DNA from 3 places in the Mesorhizobium sp. M1E.F.Ca.ET.041.01.1.1 genome. Region 1 is predicted to be linked to each of the others. Evidence: predicted binding sites of a transcription regulator. Region 1 holds the regulator's gene; each other region holds the start of a gene.

Region 1 (10,499 bases):
CACGACGACCTGCGCCGGCGCAACCGCGCCATGGTGCTCTCGGCGGTGCGCCGGGCCGGCCAGCCGTCGCGAACCGAGATCGCCGCGACGACCGGGCTCAGCCACTCGACGATTTCGGCAATCTCCTCGGACCTGATCCAGGAAGGCATCCTGACCGAGGGCAAGCCGAGCGAGACCGCGTCATTGAAGCGTGGACGGCCGCAGGTCGGCCTCGCCCTCAATCCCGAAGCGGCCGCCGTGGTGACGGTGGTGCTGTCGCTGAATTTCCTCTCCGTCGCCGTCATCGACTATGCCGGTCAGGTCATTGCCGAGGAACAGCGGCGCCTCGACACGCTGACCATGCCGCGCGACGAGCTGATCGGCGAATGCATGGCGATCGTCAGGCGCCGCCTGGAGGACCCCGACCTCGATGTCGGCAGCGTTGCGCGCATCGCCATGGGCATTCAGGGCATCACCGATTCCCATGCCCGCGCCATGCTGTGGTCGCCGATCACGCCGCTGACCGACATTCCTTTCGCCGACATCCTGGAGCATGAATTCGGCATTCCGGCCACCATGGAGAACGACTGCAACATGATGGCGGTGGCGCTGCAGTGGCGCGACCCCGACCGCTACCACGACAATTTCATCGCCATCCTGCTCTCGCACGGCATCGGCATGGGTCTTGTGCTGAAGGGCGAGCTGTTCACCGGCACGCATTCTTCCGGAGGCGAGTTCGGCCACATGATTCACCGCCCGGGCGGCGCGCTCTGCCGTTGCGGACGCCGCGGCTGCGTCGAGGCCTATGCCGGCAACTACGCCATCTGGCGCAATGCCAAAGGGATGAGCGAGGACTCCGAGCCGGTCGATGTCAGCGATGCCGACATGCGGGCGCTTGCCGCCAAGGCGCGCGAGAAGGACGGCCCGGAACGCGAGGCCTATCGCAGGGCGGGCGAGGCGCTGGGCTTCGGCCTCGGCAACCTGTTCGCGCTGATCGACCCGGCGCCGGTCGCCGTGGTCGGCGTCAGCGCCGCGGCTTTCGACCTGATAGAGCCGGCGCTGCGCGAGGCCATTGCTCAGACCGCTGGCGGCCAGCACTCCAAATCGATCTCCTTCGACACCGAGCCGAACGAATTGCCGCTCATCCGCGAAGGCTGCGCCATGCGCGCGCTGACCTTCGTCGACCAGGAGATCTTCGCGCCGGGCGTGCAGGCGAGGTCCGGCGCAACCGGGAAAAACGTCGCCTGACGATAGGGGTGAAACCAATCATCTCTAAGCGACCGAATTTCCGACCCAATTGGGAACGTTGACCTCCGACCGCTGTGCGCCAGAAACGGTCATTCGCGCGGGCACCTGAAGCATGTCTCCCGAAAGTGGGAACCGGTTTCGGGACAAAGACATGCGTAAAATCAAAAACCCAAAGCGCACGGAGCGAATCTGAAAGATCGCGACGCGCTTTAGCGAGTCATTCGGGTAGACCCGCCATTAGATAGCCATCAACGAAATGCTGGCGATCCGCGTCGCGGCGGAACGGCTGCGTGCTCGCCCATTGCCGAGCGGAAAAATGCGGGTTGGCGGCGAGGAATTGTCGTGCTTCCTCCTTGGCCTCTTCGATCCGACCAAGCTGTGCAAGGGCGGCAGCCAAAATCCGCCGCGACCCTGTCCGGTAGGTTGTTTCATGCCGAAGGGTGTCGACCGCATCCTCGTAGCGGCGCGCAGCATATTCTACGTACCCGCGCAGCCAATAGCATCGTCCGGGTGGGTAGGGATCCAGCCGGAAGGCATTTTGAATGCACTCGATCCCCTCGACGGCGTTACCCAGATGCGCTTTCGATTCGCCCAGGAAGATCCAAGTGTCGGCGTGGTTGGGATCGATCCTCAACGCTGTCGCAAATTCCGCTGCTGCCTCATCCGCCCTAAAGTCGAATTGCAAAACATAACCCAGGATCGAATGCGCGCCTGCGTTCCCTGGATCGAGCGATACCGCCCGCTCAGCCTCGGCCCGCCCGAGTGAACGGTACCCCTCAGGCTCTCCCCAGAACATCCAACCAAGCAGGTGCGACATCGCGAGCCAGGCATGCGCCTCCGCGAAGCCTGGATCCAGCTGGATCGCTCTTTCGAGGAGCGGACGCGCGGTCTTGTTCGCCTCTTGCGACTGGGTCACCAGCGACCGCCCGCGCACCAGAAGCTCGTAAGCTTCGAAATTCGACGTCCTCTGCCGGGGCAGCGAGCACGCGGAAGGAAACGAGCCGGAGAGAGCACCAACGATCTTACCGACAACCTCGTCCTGCAAGGCGAAGACATCGGCAAGTTCGCCGTCGAAGCGGTCGGCCCAGATATGCGTATTCTCGCGCGCGTCGATAAGCTGTGCGTTGATCCGCACGCGCGCCGCCGCTTTCTGCACACTGCCTTCGACAACATATCGGACGCCGAGATCCCTCGCGATCGATCGGACGTCGACCGACCTTCCCTTGTAGACGAACGAGGAGTTGCGCGCGATCACAAGAAGGCCGGGGACCTTTGCCAAGTCCGTGATCAGGTCTTCAGCCAATCCCTCGGCGAAGAACTCCTGCTCCGGATCGCTGCTCATGTTGGCGAAAGGCAAGACGGCGACGGCCGCCCTGTCGGGCAATTCCAACGATACCGGTCGACCGGCCGAAGAGGCTCTGACAGACTGCAAGTTTACGCGATAGCAGTATATCGGCTCGGCTATATTCTTCACCCGCTGGCCGCCCATGGGTTCGAACTCAAACGCCAGCTTCTTCTCGACCTCCTTGGACACCTTCTCTGAAACGCAGACGCCGCCGGGATCAGCGAGCTGCTGCAGGCGAGCGGCGACATTGACACCCTCGCCGTAGCGATCGTCCCCTTCGACGATCACTTCTCCCAGATTGATCCCGAGGCGGACCTCGAAGCGCTCGCTTTCGGGGACACTTGCGTTGCGCTCCACCATGCCGCGTTGAAGGGTTACCGCGCACTCGACAGCATCGACTGCACTGCCGAATTCAGCCAGCAAACCGTCGCCCATCAGTTTGAAGATGCGCCCGTGATGCTTGCTGATCTCCGGCTGGAACAGCTCCTTACGGCTGGCCCTAAGCCGCTCGAAGGTCCCTCCCTCGTCCGCCTCCATCAGGGCCGAGTAAGCTACGACGTCGGCGGCAAGAATGGCCGCAAGCTTGCGTTCCATAGCACCACGGTGTGTGCTTCATGGCCAAGGGTGTCGCGCCAAATGCGCTCCACTCCGGCGATGCGATCACCGAACTCTAGCACGGCTGGAGCTTCCGGGCTAATCCGCAGTCCGCTTGAATGACCACTTAGGGTCAACGGCTGACCTTTGATCGGCGCCGCCAAGCTCACGCCCCGCCAGCGCCGCCAAGTCAACCCCCAGAACCGTCTGGTCCAGTCCACGGATGATCTTGGCCAATTCCATGCATTCGTCCTGCCGCACCTTGTTCTTCCGCCAGGCCATGCAGATCATGCGCTGCGGCATCGGCTCCCTGGAATGGCACGATCCTCAAGTCCGGCATGACGCCGGCGGCGCTTGCCGCCATTTCCGGAACCAGCGTCACGCCCAGCCCATGCGCCACCATCTGCAAAAGGGTCGTCAGGCTGGTCGCGCCGTAGCTTGCCGTCGCCACCGGCCGCACGCTGCCGCAGACCGCCAGCGCCTGCTCGCGCAGGCAGTCCTTCCTCGAGAAGCATCAGCCGCTCCAGCTCAGGGCTTTCCGGCGGCACCGGCGGCGAGGCGAAGGCTGGATCGCCGGCCGATGACGGTGACCGGCAAGCCGCAGAAGTTCTTGATGAGCCAGGCGATGGTCGAAGAACTGGGGCTGGTGGCGCAGAAGACGGCGTGACGGGGGGTCTGCTTAGCGCAGCGCCATAGGCAGTCATTGAAACGATCAAGGCCGATGCCGGAGGCGATTTGCGTTTCAAAGGCTCTGCTCTGGCTCGGCGATCCTTGTCGGGTGGTCAGTCAATTGCAGATCAACACGAGCTTGCCCTTGACACCTCCCTGACCGAGCAGCTCCTGGGCGCGACGAGCCTCAATCAATGGCATCCGGTCGGCCACCATCGGCTTGATCTTCCCGTCGCGAAGCAGATCGAGCAAAACGCCGAGATCTTCGCGGAACCAAGCGAGCTTCCACCGTTTCAGATATTGTATGCTGTAGGGGAGTATGCGTCGTCGGCCTGGTGAAACGAAAGCGCGGACCGCGTACCACGCAGGTCGCAATATGCCGCGAAGACGGTAACGCAAGCCCCCTGCCAGTTGGCCCTTCTGCAGAAATGAAGTGAAGCCATAGGCTATGACGCGGCCACCAGGCCTCAGGGTACGAAACGAACGCCAGACATTGGCTTCGCCGACCCCATCGAAGACGACATCCACGCCGTCGTTTGTCAGGCGATGAATCTCTTCGACAAAGTCAACTCGCTCGTAGTCGATCGGCGTGGCCCCGAGATCGGATACGATCTGATGGGCTGCAAGAGATGCAGTCCCATACATCTCCAGACCTGCCAGGCGGCCAAGTTGCAGCAGAGCCGTGCCGACTCCGCCGGCGGCGCCATGAATGAGGACCCGTTGACCCGGAGAGGCATGCCCAAGGCGATGCATCATCTGATAGGCCGTAACGTAGTTCAGCACGAGGCTGACTGCCTCGGCGGGATCGACACCAGTTGGAACCAGAGTGAGTTCATCTGCCGGCAGGCAAATGAACTGGGCGTAGCCACCATGAATGGGAAGCGCCGCAACCATTTTACCAATCATGGCATGGGACACTCCCTCTCCGGCCTCATCGACGATGCCGACAATGTCCCATCCTGGCGTGAATGGCAGGGTCGTTTTCTCGGGATGAATCCCCTCCCGCATCAATAGCTCTGCGAAGGAGACGCCGGCGGCGATTGTTTGCACGCGCAGTTCACCTGATGCCGGATGGGGCGCGTCCTCCTCCACGATCTCCAGAACTTCAGGTCCGCCATGGTGGCGAACAACGACGCGCAGAGACTTCATGGCAACCTCGGTCCGAATTGGACTCCTCCACTGAGGTAAACTCTAATGGAAAGGTAGCGCGCGCTGGGATGGAGCGACTTGCTCCAGATCAACCCCACGAGAAGATCGGTCGCCACCCAACAAACAACTGCTCATTTGAGCAGAATGACATTGGGACGCAGCCGCGACAGTAGTTGGAATGGCCTCACATCAGCTGCCATTGGGCGTGAGCGGAAACGAACGACAGGTTTGGATCAGAAGCCGACATTGCCTCTGGCCCTTCGCGGCCATCGGCAACCGCCTGCTATTGAGTTCTGCCCCTGAAACATGATTTCGATCCATCGGGAGGGCGGGGCTCCAGAGCAATTCCAGGAAAAGTGTGAAGCTCGGTTTCCGTCCGGAATTGCGTGAGAACAAAGAGATAGAGTGGCTCGCCGTTTCCGTGAAACGGTGAACCGCCCTAGTCTTCCCTGATCGCGTAGCCCGCACCACGGATGGTGCGGATGACGTCGGGCATGCGGCCATTGTTGACCGCCTTGCGCAGCCGGCCGACATGCACGTCTACCGTGCGCTCGTCGATATAGATCGTCTCACCCCAGACATTGTCGAGTAGCTGGCTGCGCGAGAACACGCGGCCGGGATGCCGCATCATGAATTCGAGCAGCCGGAACTCGGTCGGGCCGAGCCTGATCTCGCTCTTCTTGCGGTAGACGCGGTGCGATTCACGGTCGAGCACGATGTCGCCGACCTTGAGCACGCTGGACAGCACCTCCGGCTTGGCACGGCGCAGCAGCGCCTTGATCCTGGCCATGAATTCCGGCGTCGAGAACGGCTTGACCAGATAATCGTCGGCGCCCGTCGAGAGGCCGCGCACTCTGTCGCTTTCCTCGCCGCGCGCGGTCAGCATGATGATCGGCAGCCGTTCGGTCTCGGGCCGCATCCTCAGGCGCCGGCAGAGCTCGATGCCGGAAACCGCCGGCACCATCCAGTCGAGCACGAGCAGGTCGGGCACGTTTTCCTGCAGGCGGATCTCGGCCTCGTCGCCGCGTGTCACCACCTCGACCTGATAGCCTTCGGATTCGAGGTTGTAGCGGAGCAGCACCCCCAGCGGCTCCTCGTCCTCCACCACCATGATGCGTGGCGCGATCATTCAGCAGGTACCTTCGTTGTCAGGCCGCCGGCGCCGGCATCGCCGTCTCGTCCTGCTTCGGACGGTTCGCGGGCAATTGCGTGCCGGTCAGCACATAGTAGGCGTTCTCGGCGATGTTGGTCACATGGTCGCCGATGCGCTCCAGATTCTTGGCGCAGAACAATAAATGCGTGCAGGCCGTGATGTTGCGCGGATCCTCCATCATGTAGGTCAGGAGCTCGCGGAAGACGGAGGTGTATTTGACGTCGACGCGCTCGTCGTCGTTCCTGAGCTTGGCAAGCGCCGTGGCGTCGCCCGCGGTGTACTCCTCGATCACGCCCTGGACCTGGATCAGCACCAGCTGCGCCATCGAGTCGATGGAGTGCGACAGGTCGCGCGGCGCGGCGCTGATGCCGACCGAGCCGACGCGCTTGGCGATGTTCTTGGCGAGGTCGCCGATGCGCTCGAGGTCGCCGGCCATGCGGATCGCGCCGACCACGCTGCGCAGGTCGTCGGCCATGGGTTGCCGTTTGGCGATGAGCGTGATGGCGCGGTCGTCGAGCTCGCGCTGGCGCGCATCCATGATGGCGTCGTCGGAGACGACGCGCTGCGCCATCGCGTTGTCGGAATTGAGCAGAGCCTTGGTCGAAGCGCCAACCATGGAGCCGGCGAGATCGCCCATGTCGATGATGAGCTGGCTGATCTGCCTCAGATCCTCGTCGAAGGAAGCGACGGTGTGTTCGGCCATGATAGTATCCTCGTATGAACTCAGCCGAAGCGGCCGGTGATGTAGTCCTGCGTGCGCTTCTCGCGGGGCGAGGTGAAGATCTTCTCGGTCCGGTCGAACTCGACCAGCTCGCCGAGATACATGAACGCCGTCTGCCGCGACACGCGCGCCGCCTGCTGCATGTTGTGGGTGACGATCACGATCGTGTAGTCGGCCTGCAATTCGTCGATCAGTTCCTCGATCTTGGCCGTCGACAGCGGATCGAGCGCCGAGCACGGTTCGTCTAGCAGGATGACTTCCGGCTTCACCGCCACAGTGCGGGCGATGCAAAGCCGCTGCTGCTGACCGCCGGAAAGGCTCTGGCCGCTGGCGTTGAGCTTGTCCTTGACCTCGCTCCACAGCGCCGCGCGCTTCAATGCCTGTTCGACGCGGTTGTCCATCTCGGCCTTGCTGATCTTCTCATACAGCCTGACGCCGAAGGCGATGTTCTCGTAGATCGACATCGGGAACGGCGTCGGCTTCTGGAACACCATGCCGATCTTGGTCCTGAGCAGGTTGAGGTCCTGCGAACGGTCGAGGATGTTCTTGCCGTCGAGCAGCACCTGGCCTTCTGCGTTCTGCTTCGGATAGAGCTCGTAGATGCGGTTCAGCACGCGCAGCAGCGTCGACTTCCCGCAACCCGACGGGCCGATGAAGGCGGTGACGCTGCGTTCGGGCAAGGACAGGTTGATGTCCTTCAGCGCCTTCGACTGGCCATAGTAGAAGTTGAGGTTCTTGACCTCGATCTTGGCCTTCTCGACGACGGTGTCGGCTACGTTCAGGTCGGTGGACAACATCGGTTTCATCTGTCCTCTCTGCGTCCGGTAAGGCTGCGGGCGAGGATGCTCAGCCCGAGAACCGTCAGGGTGATTATGAGTGCGCCCGTCCAGGCCAGTTGCTGCCACTCCTCATAGGGGCTCAGCGCGAACTGGAAGATGGTCACCGGCAGGCTGGCCATCGGCGCATTGAGATTGCTCGACCAGAACTGGTTGTTGAGCGCGGTGAAGAGCAGCGGCGCCGTCTCGCCGGAAATGCGGGCGATCGCCAGCAGGATGCCGGTGACGATGCCGGAAAGCGCCGCGCGATAGGCGACCGAGCGGATCACCACCCAGCGCGGCGCGCCGATGGCAGTGCCGGCTTCGCGCAGAGCGTTGGGCACAAGGTTGAGCATGTCCTCGGTGGTGCGCACCACGACGGGGATCACCAGGATGGACAGCGCGACCGCGCCGGCGATCGCCGAGAAGTGGCCCATCGGCCGCACCAGCAGCTCATAGACGAACAGGCCGACGATGATCGACGGCGCCGACAAGAGGATGTCGTTGATGAAGCGCACCACCGTGGTCAGCCGCGAGAAGCGCCCGTACTCGGCCATATAGGTTCCGGCGAGCACGCCGATCGGCGTGCCGACGATGATGCCGATGATGGTCATCACGATGCTGCCGTAGATGGCGTTGAGCAGGCCGCCGGCGTCGCCGGGCGGCGGCGTCATTTCGGTGAACACGGCCAGGGAGACGCCGGAGAGCCCCTTGTAGAGCAGCGCGCCGAGGATCAGCGCCAGCCAGGCGAGGCCGATTCCGGCAGCGATGACGCACAGCGCCATCATCACGGCGTTCTTGCGCTTGCGGCTTCGGTGGAGCGACGTGGCGGTCGACATCAGTCAGGCTCCCGTGCGGCTATCGATGCGCAACAGCATGTAGCGTGCGAGCGCGAGGATGATGAAGGTGATGATGAACAGGATCAGGCCGAGCGCCACCAGCGAGGAGGTGTAGAGCGCGCCGTCGGCCTCGGTGAATTCGTTGGCGATGGTCGCCGAGATCGTCGTGCCCGGCGCGAACAGCGAGGCGCTGATGCGGTGCGCATTGCCGATCACGAAGGTGACGGCCATCGTCTCGCCGAGCGCGCGGCCGAGACCGAGCATGACGCCGCCCATGATGCCGACGCGGGTATAGGGGATGACCACGCGCCGGGTCACCTCCCAGGTCGTGCAGCCTATGCCGTAGGCCGATTCCTTCAGCACCGCCGGCACCGTGTCGAACACGTCCTTGGTGATCGAGGTGATGAAGGGCAGCACCATGATGGCGAGGATCAGCGACGACGTGAGCAGGCCGATGCCGTAGGGCGGACCGGCGAACAGGCTGGAGAGGCCCGGTATGCCGTGGAAAAGACTGATGATGAAGGGCTGCACCGTCGTCTGCAGGAACGGCGCGAAGACGAACAGGCCCCAGATGCCGTAGATGATCGAGGGGATGCCGGCGAGCAGCTCGACCGCAATGCCGATCGGGCGCCGGAGCGGCCGCGGGCAGAGCTCGGTCAGGAAGACGGCGATGCCGATGCCGATCGGCACGGCGATGATGATGGCGATGGCCGAAGTGACTATGGTGCCGTAGATCGGGGCCAGCGCGCCGAAGTTCTCGGTGACCGGATTCCAGGATTCGGTCGTCAGGAAGGATACGCCGAACTTCGACAGCGCCTCCCACGAGCCGGCGATCAGCGAGATGGCGACCCCGCCAAGCAGCACCAGCACGAGGATGGCGGAAGCGCGCGTGGCCGCCCGGAAGGCCATGTCGGTGAAGGCGAAGCGGCGCACCGTCGCTTCTCTGGTCCGCATGGCGGACGACGTCACGGCTTCGGAAACGGCAGTCATTTAGCCCCTCGCATTTCGGAAGAGAGACAGGAGGGCGCCGGAAGCGCCCTCCTCATTCCGTAAGAATTACATGCCGGAGAAGATCGGCTTGCCGTTGCTGTCGACGATATCCTTGCCCCACATATCCTCGACGCTCTTCACGACCGCGTCGGGCATCGGAACATAGTCGAGCTCGGCAGCCATGTCGTCGCCCTTGGCGTAGGACCAGGCGAAGAACTTGAGCGCTTCGCCGGTGGCCGCTGCATCGTCGGGCTTCTTGTAGACGAGGATCCAGGTGGCGGAGGTCATCGGCCAGGATTCGGCGCCGGCCTGGTTGGCCAGGATGACGCCGTAGCCCGGCTGCGAACTCCAGTCGGCATTGGCCGCGGCGGCCGAGAACGCCGCGGCGGTCGGCTCGACCTTCTTGCCGTCCTTGTTGATCAAGTCGGTATAGGTGAGCTTGTTCTGCTTGGCATAGGCGTATTCGACATAGCCGATGGCGCCGCCGGTCTGCGACACGTTGTTGGCGACGCCCTCATTGCCCTTGGCGCCGATGCCCACCGGCCACTCGAGCGCCTTGTCGACGCCGACCTTCGACTTCCAATCGGCGCTGACGTCGCCGAGATAGTAGCTGAAGTTGAACGTGGTGCCCGAGCCGTCCGAACGGTGGACGACCGCAATCGCCTGGTCGGGCAGCTTCACGTCGGGATTGAGCTTCTTGATCGCCTCGTCGTTCCAGTTGGTGATCTTGCCGATGAAGATGTCGGCCAGCGTCGGACCGTCGAGCACGAGCTCGCCCGGCTTGACACCTTCGAGGTTGACGACCGGAACGATGCCGCCCATCACCATCGGGAACTGCGCCAGCCCGGTGGACTCGAGTTCATCGCCCTTGAGCGGCGCATCGGAAGCGCCGAAGGTCACGGTCTTGGCCTTGATCTGCTTGATGCCGCCGCCGGAGCCGATCGACTGATAGTTGAGACCAGTGCCGGTCTCCTTCTTGTAGGCGTCGGCCCATTTG
Region 2 (8,092 bases), on a different contig from region 1:
TGCCGCTGGAGGCGAGCTTCGGTTGGCGCCGCGATGTCATCTCGCTGTCCGCCGGCGTCGGCATTCTGCTTTACGGCCTGACCGGTCCTTTCGCCGCGGCACTGATGGAGCGCATCGGGCTGCGCCGCACGTTGCTTGCCTCGCTGCTCATCATGTCGGGCTCGACGGCGCTAAGCCTGTTGATGACCGAGCCCTGGCATCTCTTCATCACCTGGGGCGTGTTTTCCGGCATCGGCTCGGGCGCGGTGGCGAGCGTGCTCGGCGCAACCATCGTCAATCGCTGGTTCAAGACCAATCGCGGCCTGATGATGGGCCTGATGTCGGCATCGAGCGCCACCGGCATGCTGGTGTTCCTGCCGCTGATCGCCTCGCTGGCGCAGGCCGGCGGCTGGAAGCCGGTGGCGATCGCCGTTGCCATTGCCACTGCTGCGCTTGTGCCCATCGTCTTCCTGCTGGTACCGGAACGCCCGGCCTCGATTGGCCAAGTGCGTTTCGGCGCCGACGCTCACGATGTGCCGCCGGTATCGCCGGCCTCGCAGGGCAATTTCCTGACGCATACGCTCTCCACGCTGCGCCGTGCCGCGGGTACCAGGGTGTTCTGGTATTTGTTCGCCACTTTCTTCGTCTGCGGCTTCACCACCAACGGCCTCGTCGGCACGCATCTCATCGCCTTCTGCGGCGACATGGGCATCGGCGAAGTGCAGGCTGCCGGGCTGCTGTCGATGATGGGCATCTTCGACCTGATCGGCACGACGCTGTCCGGCTGGCTCACCGACCGCTTCGATCCGCGAAAGCTGCTCGGCGTCTACTATGCGGTGCGCGGCCTGTCGCTGATCTATCTGCCCTATTCCGGTTTCTCGGCGGTCAGCCTGATCATCTTCGCTGTGCTCTACGGGCTCGACTGGATCGCCACCGTGCCGCCGACGCTCAGGCTCGCCAACGAAGCCTTCGGCGACCGCAGCGGCCCGATCGTCTTCGGTTGGATCGTCGCCGGCCACCAGGTGGGCGCGGCAGCCGCGGCTGCCTTCGGCGGCACGATGCGGGAACTGCAGGGCAACTACGAACTCGCCTTCATGATCGCCGGCATGACGGGCATCGCCGCGGCGTGCATTTCGTTGTTGATCAATACGAGCAAGCCGGCGTTCGAGCCGGAGCCGCAGGCGGCTTGAGGCGCTGATCTCCCCCCTTGAGGGGGAGATGGCCGCGAAGCGGTCAGAGGGGGTCGGTCCGACTGGGCTCGGCCTACTGCTGCAAATGGGTGTTGGCGCTCCACGCGAGGTGACCCCCTCTGTCGCCTTCGGCGACATCTCCCCCTCGAGGGGGGAGATACCTGTTCACTGTTATCAAAACTTCATGGTTCCGATATGCGCCTGAAACATTGAGGCGTGAGCTTGGCGGTCCCGTTCAACGCCATCCGGAGACAGCCATGAACAAGATCTCGTTGACCCGCCGCGCTTTCATCACCTCGGCCAGCGCCTTTGGCCTTGTCGGCGCCTCCGGGCTCGCGCTGCCCTACTATTCCCGCGCCAGCCAGCGCCCGGCCTTCACCCACGGCGTCCAGTCCGGCGATGTCGACGCCACCTCGGGCATGGTCTGGACCCGCACGGACCGCCCGGCGCGCGTCATGTACGAAGTGTCGACGACTGAGAGCTTCGCCGATGCGACGAGGCTTGCGCCGCTCGATACCTCGCCGGCCAGCGACTATACGGTGAAACGGCTGCTCACCGACCTAGCCTCCGACCAGGACATCTTCTACCGCATGACTGCGGCCGACCTTTCCGACATCAACGCCGTCTCCGAGCCGATCGTCGGCCGCTTCCGCACCGCGCCGGCCTCGAAGCGCGACGTGCGCTTCGCCTGGTCGGGCGACACCGCCGGCCAGGGCTGGGGCATCGACGAGACCGGCATGAAGACCTACTCGACCATCGCCAAACACACGCCGGACTTCTTCCTGCATTCCGGCGACACGATCTATGCCGACGGCGCCATGAAGGACGAGGTCGACCTGCCCAGCGGCGGCAAGTGGAAGAACGTCGTCATGATCGACGGCAAGCGCAAGGTGGCCGAGACGCTGGACGAGTACCGCGACCAGTGGAAATACAACATGATGGACAAGCACGTGCTGGGCCTCTCCGCCATCTGCCCGACCTTCTATCAGTGGGACGACCACGAGGTGCTGAACAATTGGTCGGATTCGAAGAACCTGACGGCCGACAATCGCTACACGGAAAAATCCATCCATGTGCTCTCGGCTCGCGCGGCGCGCGCCTTCCACGAGATGACCACCATCCGCTACGAGCCGTCGGAGCCGGGCCGCGTCTACCGCAGAATAGCTTACGGCCCGCAGCTCGACGTGTTCTTCCTCGACATGCGCTCCTATCGCGGCCCGAACGGCCCGGACATGGAGGAAACGCTGACGCCCAAGTCGCGTATGCTCGGCGAACAGCAGACCAAGTGGCTGAAGCGGGAACTGGCGAATTCCAAGGCGACCTGGAAGATCATCGCCGCCGACATGCCGCTCGGCCTCATCGTCTGGGACGACGCCGCCAAGAAAGCCGGCGCCGAGGCGGTCAGCAACGGCGACAATGGCGCGCCGAAGGGGCGCGAGCTCGAATTCGCGGACCTGCTGCGCTACATCAAGAACGCCGGCATCACCAACACGGTGTGGCTCACCGCCGACGTGCACTACACGGCGGCGCACTACTACAATCCGGACAAGGCCAAGTTCCAGGATTTCAATCCGTTCTGGGAGTTCGTCTCCGGCCCGATCCACGCCGGCACGTTCGGCCCCAACGATTTCGACATGACCTTCGGTCCGGAGCTGAAATTCATCAAGGCGCCGACCGCCGAGCAGGGCCAGAACCTGCCGCCGTCGGCCGGGTTGCAGTTCTTCGGTCTGGTCGACATTTCCGGCGCCACCGAGCAGCTCACCGTGCGGCTGATGGATCGCGACGACAACGAGCTTTACAAGGTCACGCTCGACCCGGTGCGGTCGGCTTAGGAGGTTCTACACTTCGGAGCGTTGCGGCGATGCAGAATTTTGACGTTGGAGGGACAGCACCCCCTCTGTCCTGCCGGACATCTCCCCCGCAAGGGGGGAGATTGGCAGCTCCGCTGGCGGCGCTTTTCTGCGACGTCGGCGATTGGCGAAAGCCAGGGCGACATCTGATCTCCCCCCTTGCGGGGGAGATGCCCGGCAGGGCAGAGGGGGTGTGCCGGAGTGCTACCCTTGCCAGATAGCCGTCGCGAAGATCAATCCGGATAGCAGGTCGCGGGAATGTTCGGCCAGACGGCAGTGTCGCAGTTGGCCGCCTTCTGACGCTGCTTGAAAGCGGCGCTGACCGGGCCGGTAACGATCGGGTCGACGCCGTCAGGGGCGTCGGCGAACATCTGCTGCGCGGTCCTGGCGTCGGGCGGCTGGATGGAACCGGTCTCTCTCAGAGCCGTGGCCGACTGCGCCACACCGGCCGCAAGCAGCACGCCAAGCGCCGCCCATGCGAAAACCGGACGCAATCTGGACATCTGATCGGTCATGAACATCGAACTGCCCGGCCCCTCAAAGGTTCCGCCTTGGTTAACAGAATCATTTCACACCAAGACGTTTAAGAATCAGTGACCATGTATTTGGGGCGGGGCCTCCCCTTTCGCAATTGCGAAAAACCTTGTATGAGCCGCGCAACCGAAAAAGGCGGCGCTTTTGGGCCTGCTGCCTGCAACGCTCCCGAGACCAGACAAATGAACCTCCGCAATATCGCGATCATCGCGCATGTCGACCATGGGAAAACCACCCTCGTCGACCAGCTCCTCAAACAGTCCGGCGCCTTCCGCGACAACCAGCGCGTCGCCGAACGCGCCATGGATTCCAACGACCTCGAAAAGGAACGCGGCATCACCATCCTGGCGAAGGCGACCTCGGTCGACTGGAAGGGCACCCGCATCAACATCGTCGACACGCCCGGACACGCCGACTTCGGCGGCGAGGTCGAGCGCATCCTGTCGATGGTGGATTCGGCGATCGTGCTGGTCGACGCCGCCGAAGGGCCGATGCCGCAGACCAAATTCGTCGTCGGCAAGGCGCTCAAGGTGGGCTTGAGGCCGATCGTCGTCATCAACAAGATCGACCGCCCCGATGCCCGCCATATCGAGGTGGTCAACGAGGTGTTCGACCTGTTCGCCGCGCTCGACGCCACCGACGAGCAGCTCGATTTCCCGATCCTCTACGGTTCGGGCCGCGACGGCTGGGTGTCGGAAAACCCGGAAGGCCCGAAGGACCAGGGACTGGCGCCGCTGTTCGACCTCGTCGTCAAGCATGTGCCGGCGCCGACCGTGCATCCCGGTCCATTCCGCATGATCGGCACCATCCTGGAAGCCAATCCGTTCCTCGGCCGCATCATCACCGGGCGTATCGAGTCCGGCACGCTGAAGCCCAATCAGGCGGTCAAGGTGCTGCACCACGACGGCACGCAGATCGAGACCGGACGTATCTCGAAAATCCTCGCCTTCCGCGGCCTCGAGCGCCAGCCGATCGAGGAAGCGCAGGCGGGCGACATCGTGGCGATCGCCGGCCTCTCCAAAGGCACGGTCGCCGATACGTTCTGCGACCCGACGGTAACCGAGCCGCTGCACGCGCAGCCGATCGATCCGCCGACGGTGACGATGTCCTTCCTGGTCAACGACAGCCCGCTTGCCGGCACCGAGGGCGACAAGGTGACCAGCCGCGTCATCCGCGACCGGCTGCTGCGCGAGGCCGAAGGCAATGTCGCGCTGAAGATCGAGGAATCGCCGGAGAAGGATTCCTTCTTTGTCTCCGGCCGCGGCGAATTGCAGCTTGCGGTGCTGATCGAGACGATGCGTCGCGAGGGCTTCGAGATCGCCGTGTCGCGGCCGCGCGTCGTCATGCAGAAGGGCGATGACGGCCAGTTGCTGGAGCCGGTCGAAGAAGTCGTCATCGACGTCGACGAGGAGCATGCCGGCGTCGTCGTGCAGAAGATGTCGGAGCGCAAGGCCGAGATGGTCGAGCTGCGCCCCTCCGGCGGCAACCGCCAGCGCCTCGTCTTCCACGCGCCGACGCGCGGCCTGATCGGCTACCAGTCGGAGCTGTTGACCGACACGCGCGGCACCGCCGTGATGAACCGGCTGTTCCACGCGTATCAGCCGTACAAGGGTGAATTGCCCGGCCGCACCAATGGCGTGCTGATCTCCAACGAGCAGGGCGAGTCGGTCGCCTACGCGATGTGGAACCTGGAAGACCGAGGCCCGATGATCATCGATCCGGGCGTCAAGGTGTATCAGGGCATGATCATCGGTATCCATAGCCGCGACAACGACCTGGAAGTGAACGTGCTGAAGGGCAAGAAGCTCACCAACATCCGTGCCGCCGGCAAGGACGAGGCGGTGAAGCTGACGCCGCCGGTGCGCATGACGCTGGAGCGCGCGCTGGCCTGGATCCAGGACGACGAGCTTGTCGAGGTGACGCCGAAGACCATCCGGCTCAGGAAGCTCTATCTCGATCCGAACGAGCGCAAGCGCTTCGAGAAGTCGGCCAAGGTGATGGGCGCAGCGTAAGCCTTTTTCGCAAGCGGTCATTTGAGGGAGGGGGCATTGCTCCCTCCCTTTTCGTTTCATCCGCATGCGGCCGAGACGATGGCGTCGCGGTCGGCTTCGCTGGAAAGATCGATGCGGACCGCCATGCCGTCGCGCGGCGGCCTGCGCAAGGCCCTGGCGCCGTCAGGTTCGACAGCGAGCGTGCGCCGCTCTTCCCAATTGTGCAGTCTCGACCGCGAGATGCCGAGTTCGCCGGCAAGCAGACGGTCGAGCCGCAAAGGCGTCGCGGCGTCGAGCCGAAGTGCGAGCCAAAGCGCGGCAGCGCTTTCCGGCCTGCCATTCAGAAGCTCCTTTCGGATCGTGACATCCGGAAATTCCTCGATCCGTCCGATCCGGCTCCGTAGTGCCGTGGCATCGAAAGCATGGCTGCGCACGAGCGCCGGATCGTTGCTCTCGAGCGCCGCCAGCACCGCCGGTTCGATGTTGCGGCGGTTGCAGCGCTCAAAAATGGTGCGGTTCCAGGAATTGTCGCAGTCCGTGCAGCGGTAGATCAGCCAGGCATCGATGCGCTTGCCGTGGGCGTTGACGCGGAACTTTTCGCTGCACCGATAAGGCCTGGTGCCGCCGCAGCGGTTGCAGTTGATGAGAGGTCGAGGCGCGATTTTCGGCGCGATCGCCCAGCGGATACGCAACAGTCCAGACATGCCGGTAGGCCCTTCCCGTCGGGAAGTCCGTCAGGCCGGCGATGTCCGAGATGCCCGCGCGGGCACGGTGTGGCGAAAGGCTGTTTTGTTGGATGTTAGGCGTCGGCACGGATTGCACGACGGCGGCTCAGCAATGCCAAACCGGTCTCGGAACCGCCCGCCTGAAGAACACATGAAAATGATGCAGGTGCCGCCAAAGCTGCGCCTGCGGTGTTTTCGGGGAGTAGACGAGACCGGCGGTTACTGAGGCAAAGTGAAGCTCGAAATGGATGTCGGGACGGTTCTTCTAGCCGTGCGGCGGCGGAGGAGCAAGAGGCCGCTTGGCTGGGGGCGATGGCTCAGAGCCAGCTACTTCGGATGCTTGCGCTGCCCCTCATCCGCCTGCCGGCACCTTCTCCCCGTATTAGTGACGGGGAGAAGGTGGCTGGCCGTAGCGCTGGCTCCCTTCTTGCAACGCCGGCGATTCGCGAAACCGTCGATGAGAGCGCCCCTCTCCCCGTCACTATACGGGGAGAGGATGCCGGCAGGCAGGTGAGGGGCAGCGCCGACACTGCTTCATAGGGGCGAACCCCATCGGTGGTCGCACCGCCTCTTCGTTGGCTACCGGCTCACCCGGCACGCGGCATTCATGGGCGCCCCTCGACCATCACATCATCTCGATGATCGGCGCGATCTCGACGGTGAAGGCCGGGTTCGTCAGGATCGGGCAATCCTTGGCCTTGGCGACGGCATCGTCGATGTCCTTCGCCTCGACGATCGTGTAGCCGGCGGTCGGATTGCTGCCGCCATTGTTCTCGACCTTGCCGCCGGGCAACACTGTTCTCGACATGCCGACCGGATTGCCGCCGTCGACCACGGCCTGGCCGAGCTTGCCGTACCAGCCGGTCCAGGCATCCATCGCTGCTTTGCGTTCGGCCTCATCGGTCGGCATCTTGCCGGAGCCATGATAGACATAGAGAAACTTCGCCATGTTCTCCTCCCTTGTCGGCGGCGTCGAACCGGCATGCGGCCACGCCGCGCTATCTCTGTTTTGGCGCAATTCCGGGCGGGAAACCGTTTCTCACTTTTCCTGGAATTGCTTTAGCGACATGCGGCCATGCCGCAATCCGATATGCGGCCATTCCGCAATCCGATATGCGGCCATGCCGCAATCGTTGATCATCGGACCAAACGGCGGGGCGGGCAAATCAAAATTCGCAGATGCTAATATGAGGCTGATAAGCCTCACCTTGCCATGCCGTGGTATTCGGGGTTCGGCCGCATGTCGACGGCAGCCGCCACCCGGTTCGACATGTTGAAGAAGGCGGCCGTCGAAGCGATATCCCAGATATCGCGGTCGGTAAAGCCGGCCTGGCGCAAGGTGGCTCGGTCGGCCTCGACGATCTTTGCCGGCTCTTCCGTCAGCTTGACCGCGAACTCCAGCATCGCGCGCTGGCGAAGGGGCAGGTCCGCGGCGCGGAAATTCATCACCATCATCTCGCCAAGCGCCGGGTGGCCGGAAAGCTGGCGCACCGCCGCGCCATGCGCGGTCAGGCAGTAGAAGCAGTGGTTGATCGATGAGACGACCACAGCGATCATCTCGCGCTCCAGCTTCGACAGGCTGGAATCGCCGAGCATCAGGTCGTTATACATGTCGGTGAAGGCGCGCAGCTTCTTCTCGTCGAAGGCGTAAGCCAGAAGCACGTTGGGAACGAGGCCGAGCTTCTCCTCGCATTTGGCGAAATAGGCCTTTGTCGCCTCGCCGAGCTCCGCCTGGACCAGGTCGAGCGCGGTAATCCGGTTGGTCATGGTCGTTCTCCTTGCAGGGCGATGGCGTCGGTTCGAATTTTTTAAAACGTCGTCAA
Region 3 (10,499 bases), on a different contig from region 1:
GGGAGTAGCCAATAGCGACAAAAGAAGCTTGCGCCGGGCTCCAATACCGACACTGTTCTATTCGCTATTCGCTATTCGCTATTCGCTATTCGCTATTCGCTATTCGCTATTCGCTATTCGCTATTCGCTCAGCGGCTTCTGCGCCTTTCCGCCGCCGGCTGGAACGCGATGCGGGCGTGATATTTGCAGTACGGCCCGGTCTCGGCGGCGTCGTAGCCGCAGAAGCTGAAGTCTTCCGACAGCGGATCGCCATTCGGCCACTTGCAGGTGCGCTCGGTCAGCTCGACGAGCTGCAGGTTGCGCGAGATCGGCACCACCACATTCTCGACCGGACGGATATAGTGGCGCGCCACCGGCTCCGCGTCGAACTGCACCTGCAGCGCGGTCGCGCCGATCGAGGCCGTCACATGACGTGCAGCACTTGCCGCGCGAGCCACCGATTTCTGCATCGAGGCTCCCTGCGACGCTTTCTTCTGCCGCGCCGGCGCTGCGGTCGCGCGGCCGCGGCCCGAGAGTTTCAGGCGATGCACCTTGCCGATGACGGCATTGCGGCTCACCCCGCCGAGCTGTGCGGCGATCTGGCTGGCGCTGAGACCCTCCGACCACAATTTCCTGAGAAGTTCGACCCGCTCGTCAGTCCAGTTCATGAGACCGCGCTCCTGCTGAGGCGTACGGCAGTCAGAATCCTTTCCCGACCCGACTCCCGCCGGGCAAACAACACCACATGTACCGGGTGATTAGATCCGCCGCACGAAATCTAGTTATTTCTCAACTACAAATACCTTATGCGCTGACTCGGTGACAAGAGTCCCCAGGGCAACACGATTCGGTTTTTTCGGTTTTCCCCAACTTGCCTGACCGCTCATGAGCCGGCGTGCCGTCGGAGGCTTGCCGCGCGCTTCTGCGCGACGTTTTCGTTGACTTCATGGCCGAAAAACATGATAAGCCGCAAAGGCCGCCGCTTTGGCGGCTTTTTTGATTTCCGGTTCCGGAGACGCATATAATGAGCGGTTCGGCGCTTTACGAGACCTTTGCTCGCGCACCCCTGGCTTTCGACCGCGGGGAGGGGACCTGGCTGGTCACCGAAAAGGGCGAGCGATATCTCGATTTCGCTGGCGGCATCGCCGTGAACTCGCTGGGCCACAGCCATCCGCATCTGGTCGCGGCGCTCACCGAGCAGGCGGCCAAGCTGTGGCACGTCTCGAACCTCTATGAGATTCCGGAGCAGCGCCGGCTGGGCGAACGGCTGGTCGAGGCGACCTTTGCCGACAAGGTGTTCTTCACCAATTCCGGCGCCGAGGCGCTGGAATGTGCGATCAAGACGGCGCGGCGCTACCAGTTCGTCAAGGGCCACTCCGAGCGCTTCCGCATCATCACCTTCGAGGGCGCCTTCCACGGCCGCACCCTGGCGACGATCGCCGCCGGCGGCCAGTACAAATATCTCGAAGGCTTCGGGCCGAAGGTCGAGGGCTTCGACCAGGTGGCGTTCGACGACATCGACGCCGCCGAAAAGGCGATCACGCCGGAGACCGCGGCGATCCTGATCGAGCCTGTGCAGGGCGAGGGCGGCATCCGCCCGGTGCCGACGCAGTCGCTGAAGCGTCTGCGCCAGCTCTGCGATCAGCACGGCCTGCTTCTGATCTTCGACGAGGTCCAGTGCGGCATCGGCCGCACCGGCAAGCTGTTCGCGCATGAATGGGCCGGCGTGACGCCTGACCTGATGGCGATCGCCAAGGGCATCGGCGGCGGCTTCCCGATGGGCGCCTGCCTCGCCACCGACGAGGCCGCAACCGGCATGACGGCTGGCGTGCACGGCACCACTTTCGGCGGCAATCCGCTGGCGATGGCGGTCGGCAACGCCGTGCTCGACGTCGTGCTGGCCGACGGCTTCCTCGAGGATGTTCAGCGCAAGGCGCTGCTTCTGAAGCAGGGCCTCGCGTCGGTCGCCGACGAATTTCCCGATGTCATTGAAGGCATCAGGGGGACCGGCCTGATGCTTGGGTTGAGATGCGCCATGCCCAACACCAAGGTCAACATGGCGCTGCGCGACCAGCACTTGCTTGCCGTGCCGGCCGGCGACAACGTCATCCGCCTCTTGCCGCCGCTCACCGTCAGCGACGCGGAGATCGGCGAGGCACTGAAGCGCATCCGTGCCGCTGCCAAGGGCTTGACCGACGCGATTGCGGCCGAAGCCGCGAAGTAATCCTGGAATTTGCCGATGAACGTTCGCCACTTCACCGACCTGTCCGCCGTTTCCGCGGGCGACCTGCGCTTGATGCTGGACGATGCGGTGGCGCGAAAGACCAGGCTCAAGGCCGGCGAGCGGACGAAACCGCTCGAGGGCAAAGTGCTGGCGATGATCTTCGACAAGCCGTCGACGCGCACGCGCGTGTCCTTCGATGTCGGCATGCGCCAGCTCGGTGGCGAGACCATCATGCTGACCGGCACCGAGATGCAACTCGGCCGTTCCGAAACCATCGCCGACACCGCCAAGGTGCTGTCGCGCTATGTCGACGCCATCATGATCCGCACCACCTCGCACGACCGGTTGCTGGAGCTCACCCAGAACGCGACCGTTCCGGTCATCAACGGGCTGACCGACGACACCCATCCCTGCCAGCTTATGGCCGACATCATGACCTTCGAGGAGCATCGCGGTCCGGTGGCCGGCAAGACTTTCGCCTGGACCGGCGACGGCAACAACGTGCTGCACTCGCTGCTGGAAGCCTCGGCGCGGTTCCGCTTCAATCTCAACGTCGCGGTGCCGGAGGGCAGCGAGCCGTTCGAGAAATATGTCGACTGGTCGAAGGCCAATGGCGGCAAGGTCAGGTTCGCGCGCTCGGCCGAAGAGGCGGTCGACCAGGCGGATTGCGTCGTCACCGACAGCTGGGTGTCGATGGGCCAGGAGCATCGCGCCCGCGGCCACAACGTCTTCCTGCCCTATCAGGTCAATGCCGCGCTTATGGCCAGAGCGAAGTCCGACGCGCTCTTCATGCATTGCCTGCCGGCGCATCGCGGCGAGGAGGTCACCGACGAGGTGATCGACGGACCGCATTCGGTGGTGTTCGACGAGGCCGAGAACCGGCTGCACGCCCAGAAGGCGGTGCTGGCCTGGTGCCTGGGCGCTTGACCGGGGCTGGCTTGATCCGGGCCAACTTGATCTGGGGATACGTGATGCCTATTTGGGGGCCATCACGCAAATCGAACGCGCTTGGACGCATGCGGCCCGTGGGGCGGCATGGCCGCGCCCTGGAGCTTTGTCATGTTGGAAACCCGTCCATTGGCTGAACATCAACCCAGACTCGGTGAATTCGGCTATGCCGGCGACGACCATGTCGTCCCCTACGAGGTCGCGCCGCTGGACGTGCGCGGCCGCACCGTGCAGCTCGGGCCGATGCTCGACGCGATTTTGAGCCGCCACGACTATCCCGAGCCGGTCGCGCGTCTCTTGGCCGAAGCTTGCGTGCTGACCGTGCTGCTCGGCACCTCGCTGAAGTTCGAGGGCAAGTTCATCCTGCAGACCCGCACCGACGGGCCGGTCGACATGCTGGTGGCGGACTTCACCACGCCGGATGCGCTGCGCGCCTATGCGCGTTTCGACGCAGACCGGCTGCAGGCGCTGGCCGCCTCAGGCGAGATCTCGCAGGAGAAACTGCTCGGCAATGGCGTGTTGGCGCTGACCATCGATCAGGGCGCGCACACGCAGCGCTATCAGGGCATCGTCCAGCTCGACGGCACATCGCTCGAAGACGCCGCGCGCACCTATTTCCGCCGGTCGGAGCAGATCCCGACCGATCTGAGGATGTCGGTGGCCAAGCTGGTGACGCCGGGCCCCGGCGGCGCGCGCGAGCAATGGCGCGCCGGCGGCATCCTGGCGCAGTTCCTGCCGCAGTCCCCGGAGCGCATGCGCGTGCCCGACATTTCGGGCGGCGACGGCGATCCGCGCGACGTGGCGCACGAGCCGGCCGACAATTCCTGGCAGGAATTGCTGGCGCTGCTCGGCACCATCGAGCCGACGGAGCTGATCGACCCTACGGTGGGCGCCGAACGGCTGCTCTACCGGCTGTTCCACGAGCACGGCGTGCGCGTCTTCCGCAGCGTTCCTGTCGCCGACCAGTGCTCCTGCTCGCGCGACAAGATCCGCGGCATCCTCGAAGGCTTTTCGGCCGAGGAGATAGAGCAAAGCACCGAGGATGGCGGCATCCACGTCGCCTGCGAGTTCTGCTCGACGCAGTACGACTTCGATCCGGCGGATTTCGCGGCCGAGTGAATGCCCTTCCTTCTCCCCGTCACTATACGGGGAGAAGGTGCCGGCAGGCGGATGAGGGGCGGCGCCTGCATTGGCCATACCAGCGCCCCTCGCTCTGTTCGAAAGAAAATCTCAAAAGCTTGGCGCTGCCCCTCATTGCCCTGCCGGGCATTTCTCCCCGTATAGTGACGGGGAGAAAGACGCCGTCGCGGAGGATTTCGCCAATCGCTCGACTGCCCTAGTTCACCGTACGCCTTGTCCCAGGCATGTCGAGGGAGAAGGCGGGGATGGCGACGTCGAACGTCTCGCCGCGCCCGTTGCGCATCGTGTAGTGGCCGACCATGATGCCGGATGGCGTCGAGAGCGGGCATCCCGACGTGTACTGATAGCTGTCGCCGGGGTTGAGCTCCGGCTGATCGCCGACGACGCCCGCGCCGCGCACTTCCTCGACGCGGCCGCGCCCGTCGGTGATGTGCCAGTAGCGCGACAGAAGCTGCACGAACTCGTTCGACCGGTTGTCGATCGTTACCTGATAGCCCCACACATAGCGGTTCTCGGCCGGATCGGAACGATCCTCCAGATAGAACGGCCTGACCTGCACTTCGATGTTGCGCGTCACGGCGCGATACATGGGCCACTCCGGTTGCCGCGGCAGGAAATAATTTGTCGCTCTCCGCGGTTTTAGCAACGAAGCGCCGTCTAACCTGCCGACCTTCCGACGCACGTGCAGATAAACAATGTCATTTAAGTGACACATGACAATGTTGGTGTGCGCAAACCGTGCGAGCGACTCGGGCGCGCGCTGTCGACTGATGAAACGGCCGCGGGCGGCCTGTCCGGAGTGACAAGATCTCCATGGAACTGAGTTTCGCAGCCGCCTTTGCCTCGTCAGCCCTTCTTTTCTCCAATCTCGCCAGCATCCTGCTCGCCTCGTCGCGGCTGAAGGCGCCTCGCGTCATCCCTACGCCCGCCGGCAAGCAGCCGCCGGTCTCCATCGTCGTGCCGTCACGCGGCGTCGAGCCGTTCACCGAGGAGACGCTCGAGCGCGCCTTTTCGCTCGACTGGCCGCGCTATGAGCTGATCTTCTGCGTCGCCAACGTCGAAGACCCCGTGGTCAAGCTGATCAATGTCGCCATAGGGCGTCATCCCAAAGTCCCGGCGCGGCTGTTCGTCGGCGATGACAGGATCAGCGCCAACCCCAAGCTCAACAACTGCGTCAAGGGCTGGCAGGCGGCCCGGCACGATTGGGTGGTCCTTGCCGATTCCAACGTGCTGATGCCCAAGGACTATGTCCAGCATCTGATGGCGGCCTGGCGGCCGGATACCGGCCTCGTCTGCTCGACGCCGGTCGGCTCGCGGCCGGACGGCTTCTGGGCCGAAGTCGAATGCGCCTTCCTCAACACGCTGCAGGCGCGCTGGCAGTACGCCGGCGAAGCGCTTGGCCTTGGCTTCGCGCAGGGCAAGAGCATGCTGTGGAACAAGCCGATGCTCGACGCAAATGGCGGTATCCAGGCTTTGGCCGCCGAGATCGCCGAGGACGCGGCCGCGACCAAGCTGGTCAACGGCCTGGGACTGCGCGTCAATCTCGTCGCCTCGCCCTTCGAGCAGCCGCTCGGCCAGCGCCGGCTTGCCGAAATCTGGTCGCGCCAGGCACGCTGGGCGCGGCTGCGCCGCGTCACCTTCCCGCTGTTCTTCGCGCCCGAGGTCCTGACCGGCGTGGTTGTGCCGCTGATTTTCGCGCTGGTCGCGGCGGCAAGCGCCGGTGTCAGCCTCCCCACCGCGGCGCTTTGCGTGCTGGCGATCGCCTATGTGCCGGAATGCCTGCTCGCCTGGTCCAAGGGCTGGTACCTGTCGCCGCGCAGCGTCACTGCGATGATCGTGCGCGACTTGATGCTTCCCGCCATCTGGGCGCGCGGCTGGCTGGGCGGCGCGGTCGAGTGGCGCGGCAACGCCATGACCATCCGCACCAAGGCGATGACCGAGTTGGAGGAGATCGCCTGAGCCGCGCCCAGGCGATCTCGTTATCAGCCTGCAATCCGCTACTTTGCCGCTTTCAGCGCCTGTTCGACGTCGGCCAGCAGATCGTCCGTATCCTCGAGGCCAACCGACAGCCTGAGCGTGCCAGGCCCGATGCCGAGTTCGGCGCGCGCCTCGTCGCTCAGGTTCTTGTGCGTCGTCGTCGCCGGATGGGTGATGAGGCTCTTGGCGTCGCCGAGATTATTGGAGATCAGCACGATGTCGAGCGCGTTCTGGAACGCGAAGGCCGCCTGCTTGCCGCCCTTGACGTCGAGACAGATCAGCGTCGAGCCGCCCGACATCTGCTTTTTGACGATATCGGCCTGCGGATGGTCGGCCCGTCCCGGATAGATGACGCGGGCGATCTCCGGCCGGCCGGCCAGGAAATCGGCGATCTTGCCGGCGCTCTCGGTCTGCTGGCGCACACGCAGCGGCAGCGTCTCCAGGCCCTTGAGCAGCGTCCAGGCGTTGAAGGGCGACAGGCTCGGGCCGGTGTGGCGGAAATAGTCGTGCAGGTTCTCGTCGATCCACTTCTTGTCCGACAGGATGACGCCGCCCAGACAACGGCCCTGTCCGTCGATATGCTTGGTCGCCGAGTAGACGACGATGTGAGCGCCGAGCTGCAAGGGCTTCTGCTGCAGCGGCGTGGCAAAGACATTGTCGACGACCAGCCGCGCGCCGATCGAATTGGCTAAAGCGGCGACCGCGGCTATGTCGACCACCTCCAGCGTCGGGTTGGTCGGGCTTTCCAGGAAGAACAGCTTGGTGTTCGGCCTGACCGCCTTTTCCCAATTGGCGATGTCGGTGCCGTCGACCAGCGTCGCTTCGATGCCGTATCTGGGCGCCAGCGTCTCGACCACCCAGCGGCAGGAGCCGAACAGCGCGCGGGCCGCCACGATGTGGTCGCCGGCCTTGACGCTGCACAGCAGCGCCGCGCTGACCGCCGCCATGCCGGAGGCGGTGGCGCGGGCGTCTTCCGCGCCTTCCAGCGCGCACATGCGCTTCTCGAACATGTCGACCGTCGGGTTGGCGTAGCGCGAATAGATGAAGCCGGGCTCCTCGCCCTTGAAACGGGCTTCGGCCGCCTGGGCCGTTTCATAGACATAGCCCTGGGTGAGATACATCGCCTCGGCGGTCTCGCCGAAGCCGGAACGCAGCGTCCCGCCATGCACGAGTGCCGTCTGAGGTTTCCAATCGCGCGTTTTGCTCATCGCCCTAATTCCACTCGCAAAGAACAGTCCAAACACAAAAAAACCGGCCGCGATGTCGCAACCGGTCCATACGGCCTTGCGGCCAACGGTCCTTTAGCGACTTGTTTAACGTGGCTGCAAGCCGACCGGCCAAATCACCACGGGATAACGACCCTTTAGACCCGCGCCGCGCTTGCGTCAATTGCCGGCTTGATTAAGAGGTTTGTACCAGGCAGATACCGCAGACCGTTTGCGGTTTTGCGGCAAGAGCCTGCAAAAGAACCACGCACTTGCCCGGCCTTCGATCGGAGCCAGACCTTGCGGCAGACAGGCATTCTTCCGGACCAGGACATCGCGGCGCTGTTCCAATCGGGTGCGCTGAAGTCGCCGCGCGCGCTCGACACCAACCAGATCCAGCCTGCCAGCCTCGATCTCAGGCTGGGCGACACGGCCTTCCGCGTGCGCGCCTCCTTCCTGCCCGGCCCCGATCATCTGGTGGCCGACAAGCTCGACCGGCTGAAGCTGCATGAGTTCAGCCTCGCAGAGGGCGCGGTGCTGGAAACAGGCTGCGTCTACATCGTGCCGCTGCTCGAAAGCCTGGCGCTGCCGGCGCAAGTGTCGGCTTCGGCCAACCCGAAGAGCTCGACCGGACGGCTGGACATTTTCACGCGCGTCATGACCGACCGCGGCCATGAGTTCGACAAGATCGCCGCCGGTTACCATGGCCCGCTCTATCTCGAGGTCAGCCCGCGCACTTTCCCGATCGTCGTGCGCGCCGGCTCGCGCCTGTCGCAGATCCGCTTCCGCATCGGCAACGCGGTGCTGTCGGAGAAAGAACTGCGCGAGCTTCACCGGGCCGAGATGCTGGTCGCCACCGATCCGCCCAACATTTCCGGCGGCGGCATCGCGCTTTCCATCGACCTCGACGGCGACAAGGACGGTCTGGTCGGCTATCGCGGCAAGCATCACACCGGCCTCGTCGATGTCGACAAGCGCGCCGCGCAGGACGTCGTCGATTTCTGGGAGCCGATCTACAAGAGCGGCGCCGGCGAGCTGGTCCTCGATCCGGACGAGTTCTACATCCTGGTCAGCCGAGAAGCGGTGCATGTGCCGCCGCTCTATGCCGCCGAGATGACGCCTTTCGATCCGCTGGTCGGCGAGTTCCGCGTCCACTATGCCGGCTTCTTCGACCCGGGCTTCGGCCATTCCGCCGCCGGCGGCAGCGGCAGCCGCGCGGTGCTCGAAGTGCGCAGCCACGAGGTGCCGTTCATCCTCGATCACGGCCAGATCGTCGGGCGCCTGGTCTACGAGCACATGCTGAAGCGGCCGCGGGCGCTCTACGGCAGCGATCTCGGCTCCAATTATCAGGCGCAAGGCCTGAAGCTCTCCAAGCATTTCCGCGCGGCGCGCTGATCCGCGCTGCAATCAGACTGTGCTTGCTCAGCCTCGCGCGCCATGCTTGGCTGCGCTTCACCGGCTCCAGAACTGACTGAGGGAGAACGAAAATGCAGATATCCAGATGGATCGTATCGGCTGCGGCGGCCGCCGTGCTGGCGCTTGGCGCCGGTTCCGCGATCGCGGCGGAAAAGATCAAGATCGGCACCGAAGGCGCCTATCCGCCGTTCAACACCATCACGCCGGACGGCAAGGTCGAGGGCTTCGACATCGACATCGCCAACGCGCTCTGCGCGCAGATGAAGGTCGAATGCGAGATCGTCACCCAGGACTGGGACGGCATCATTCCGGCGCTGCAGGCCAAGAAGTTCGACGCCATCATCGCCTCGATGAGCATCACCGAGGAGCGCAAGAAGCAGGTCGCCTTCACCCACAAATACTACACGACGCCGCTGGCGCTTGTGGCCCCGAAGGACAGCCCTCTCACCTCCACCGATCCGGCCGCATTGGCCGGCAAGACGGTCGGCGCCCAGGCCTCGACCACCCAGGCCGACTATGCCCAGGACGCCTATGGCAAGGCCGGCGCTGAGGCCAAGCTCTACCCGACCCAGGAGGAGGCGATCACCGATCTCCAGAATGGCCGCCTCGACGCCGTCATCTCGGACAAGTTCGTGCTAGTCGACTGGCTGAAGAAGGCGAGCGACGGCTGCTGCAAGCTGGTCGGCGACGTCAAGGGCACCGAGACCGAGGCCGGCATCGCCGTGCGCCTGGAGGACACGGCACTTCGCGACAGGCTGAACGCGGCGATCGACGCCATCGTCGCCGACGGCACCTACAAGAAGATCCAGGCCAAGTATTTCGACTTCGATATTTATTGAGGTTGAAGCTGCCGCGCGCCTTACCTTCTCCCCCCTGTGGAAGGTGGCCTCGCGAAGCGAGGTCGGATGAGGGGTGTTCCAGGGAACGCCAACGCTTCGCTTCGCTGGAACACCCCTCATCCGTCTCGGCGCTTACGCGCCAATCCACCTTCTCCCACAAGGGGAGAAGGGAAAGCCGCCCCTCACAACGCCTTCACCGACACCTTCACCGGCTTTTCGATCTCGAGCGGGTTGCGCAGCGGCAGGCCGAAATCCTTGGCCTCGATCTCGAACACGTCGCCGGCCTCTGTCCTGATGCCGTCGGCGAAGGACAGCGTCGCGGTGCCGAACATGTGCACATGCACGTCGCCGGGCTGGCGGAAGGCCGAGTACTTGAAATGATGGTGCTCGAGATTGGCGATGGTGTGCGACATGTTCGCCTCGCCCGACAGGAACGGCTTTTCCCAAAGCAGCTTGCCGCCGCGCCAGATGCGCGATGCGCCCCGGATGTCGGCCGGCAGGTCGCCGATCAGGATTTCCGGTCCGAACGAGGCATTGCGCAGCTTGGAATGGGCGAGGAACAGATAGTTCACCCGCTCGGTCACGTGGTCGGAAAACTCGTTCGACAGCGTGAAGCCGACGCGGAACGGCGCGCCGTCGTCGCCGATGACATAGATGCCGGCGATCTCAGGCTCCTCGCCGGCGTCTTGCGCGAAGGCGGGCGACATCAGCGCGGCACCGGGCGCAATCGCCATGGTGCCGTTGCCCTTGTAGAACCATTCCGGCTGCACG

Evidence for each region. The regulator PhoB, encoded in region 1, activates phosphate uptake and scavenging genes when phosphate is short. The targets are predictions, from matches to a motif close to TGTCATNNANCTGTCAT.
Region 2: EOA38_RS18740 (alkaline phosphatase) is a predicted target of PhoB. The motif match lies at 1,339-1,355, and genes of this name have one in related genera.
Region 3: EOA38_RS06870 (ceramide glucosyltransferase) is a predicted target of PhoB. The motif match lies at 4,988-5,004, and genes of this name have one in related genera.

What each region holds. Positions count from the first base shown of each region.
Region 1 covers NZ_RZSL01000014.1:3,560-14,058, reverse strand. The annotation lists gene EOA38_RS03070 (ROK family transcriptional regulator) at 1-1,227, shown strand, start outside; gene EOA38_RS03065 (adenylate/guanylate cyclase domain-containing protein) at 1,445-3,166, opposite strand; partial or broken gene EOA38_RS03060 (LysR substrate-binding domain-containing protein) at 3,365-3,744, opposite strand; gene EOA38_RS03055 (medium chain dehydrogenase/reductase family protein) at 3,953-4,984, opposite strand; gene phoB (phosphate regulon transcriptional regulator PhoB) at 5,424-6,113, opposite strand; gene phoU (phosphate signaling complex protein PhoU) at 6,133-6,840, opposite strand; gene pstB (phosphate ABC transporter ATP-binding protein PstB) at 6,861-7,664, opposite strand; gene pstA (phosphate ABC transporter permease PstA) at 7,661-8,512, opposite strand; gene pstC (phosphate ABC transporter permease subunit PstC) at 8,516-9,502, opposite strand; gene pstS (phosphate ABC transporter substrate-binding protein PstS) at 9,569-10,499, opposite strand, start outside.
Region 2 covers NZ_RZSL01000222.1:411-8,502, forward strand. The annotation lists gene EOA38_RS18735 (MFS transporter) at 1-1,169, shown strand, start outside; gene EOA38_RS18740 (alkaline phosphatase) at 1,427-3,001, shown strand; gene EOA38_RS18750 (hypothetical protein) at 3,253-3,522, opposite strand; gene typA (translational GTPase TypA) at 3,736-5,565, shown strand; gene EOA38_RS18760 (DUF1062 domain-containing protein) at 5,622-6,248, opposite strand; gene EOA38_RS18770 (YciI family protein) at 6,895-7,218, opposite strand; gene EOA38_RS18775 (peroxidase-related enzyme) at 7,473-8,036, opposite strand.
Region 3 covers NZ_RZSL01000048.1:4,548-15,046, reverse strand. The annotation lists gene EOA38_RS06895 (GcrA family cell cycle regulator) at 129-647, opposite strand; gene EOA38_RS06890 (aspartate aminotransferase family protein) at 1,004-2,203, shown strand; gene argF (ornithine carbamoyltransferase) at 2,219-3,130, shown strand; gene EOA38_RS06880 (Hsp33 family molecular chaperone) at 3,239-4,270, shown strand; gene apaG (Co2+/Mg2+ efflux protein ApaG) at 4,488-4,880, opposite strand; gene EOA38_RS06870 (ceramide glucosyltransferase) at 5,105-6,250, shown strand; gene EOA38_RS06865 (O-succinylhomoserine sulfhydrylase) at 6,289-7,476, opposite strand; SAM riboswitch at 7,550-7,627, opposite strand; gene EOA38_RS06860 (2'-deoxycytidine 5'-triphosphate deaminase) at 7,774-8,868, shown strand; gene EOA38_RS06855 (ABC transporter substrate-binding protein) at 8,961-9,728, shown strand; gene araD1 (AraD1 family protein) at 9,911-10,499, opposite strand, start outside.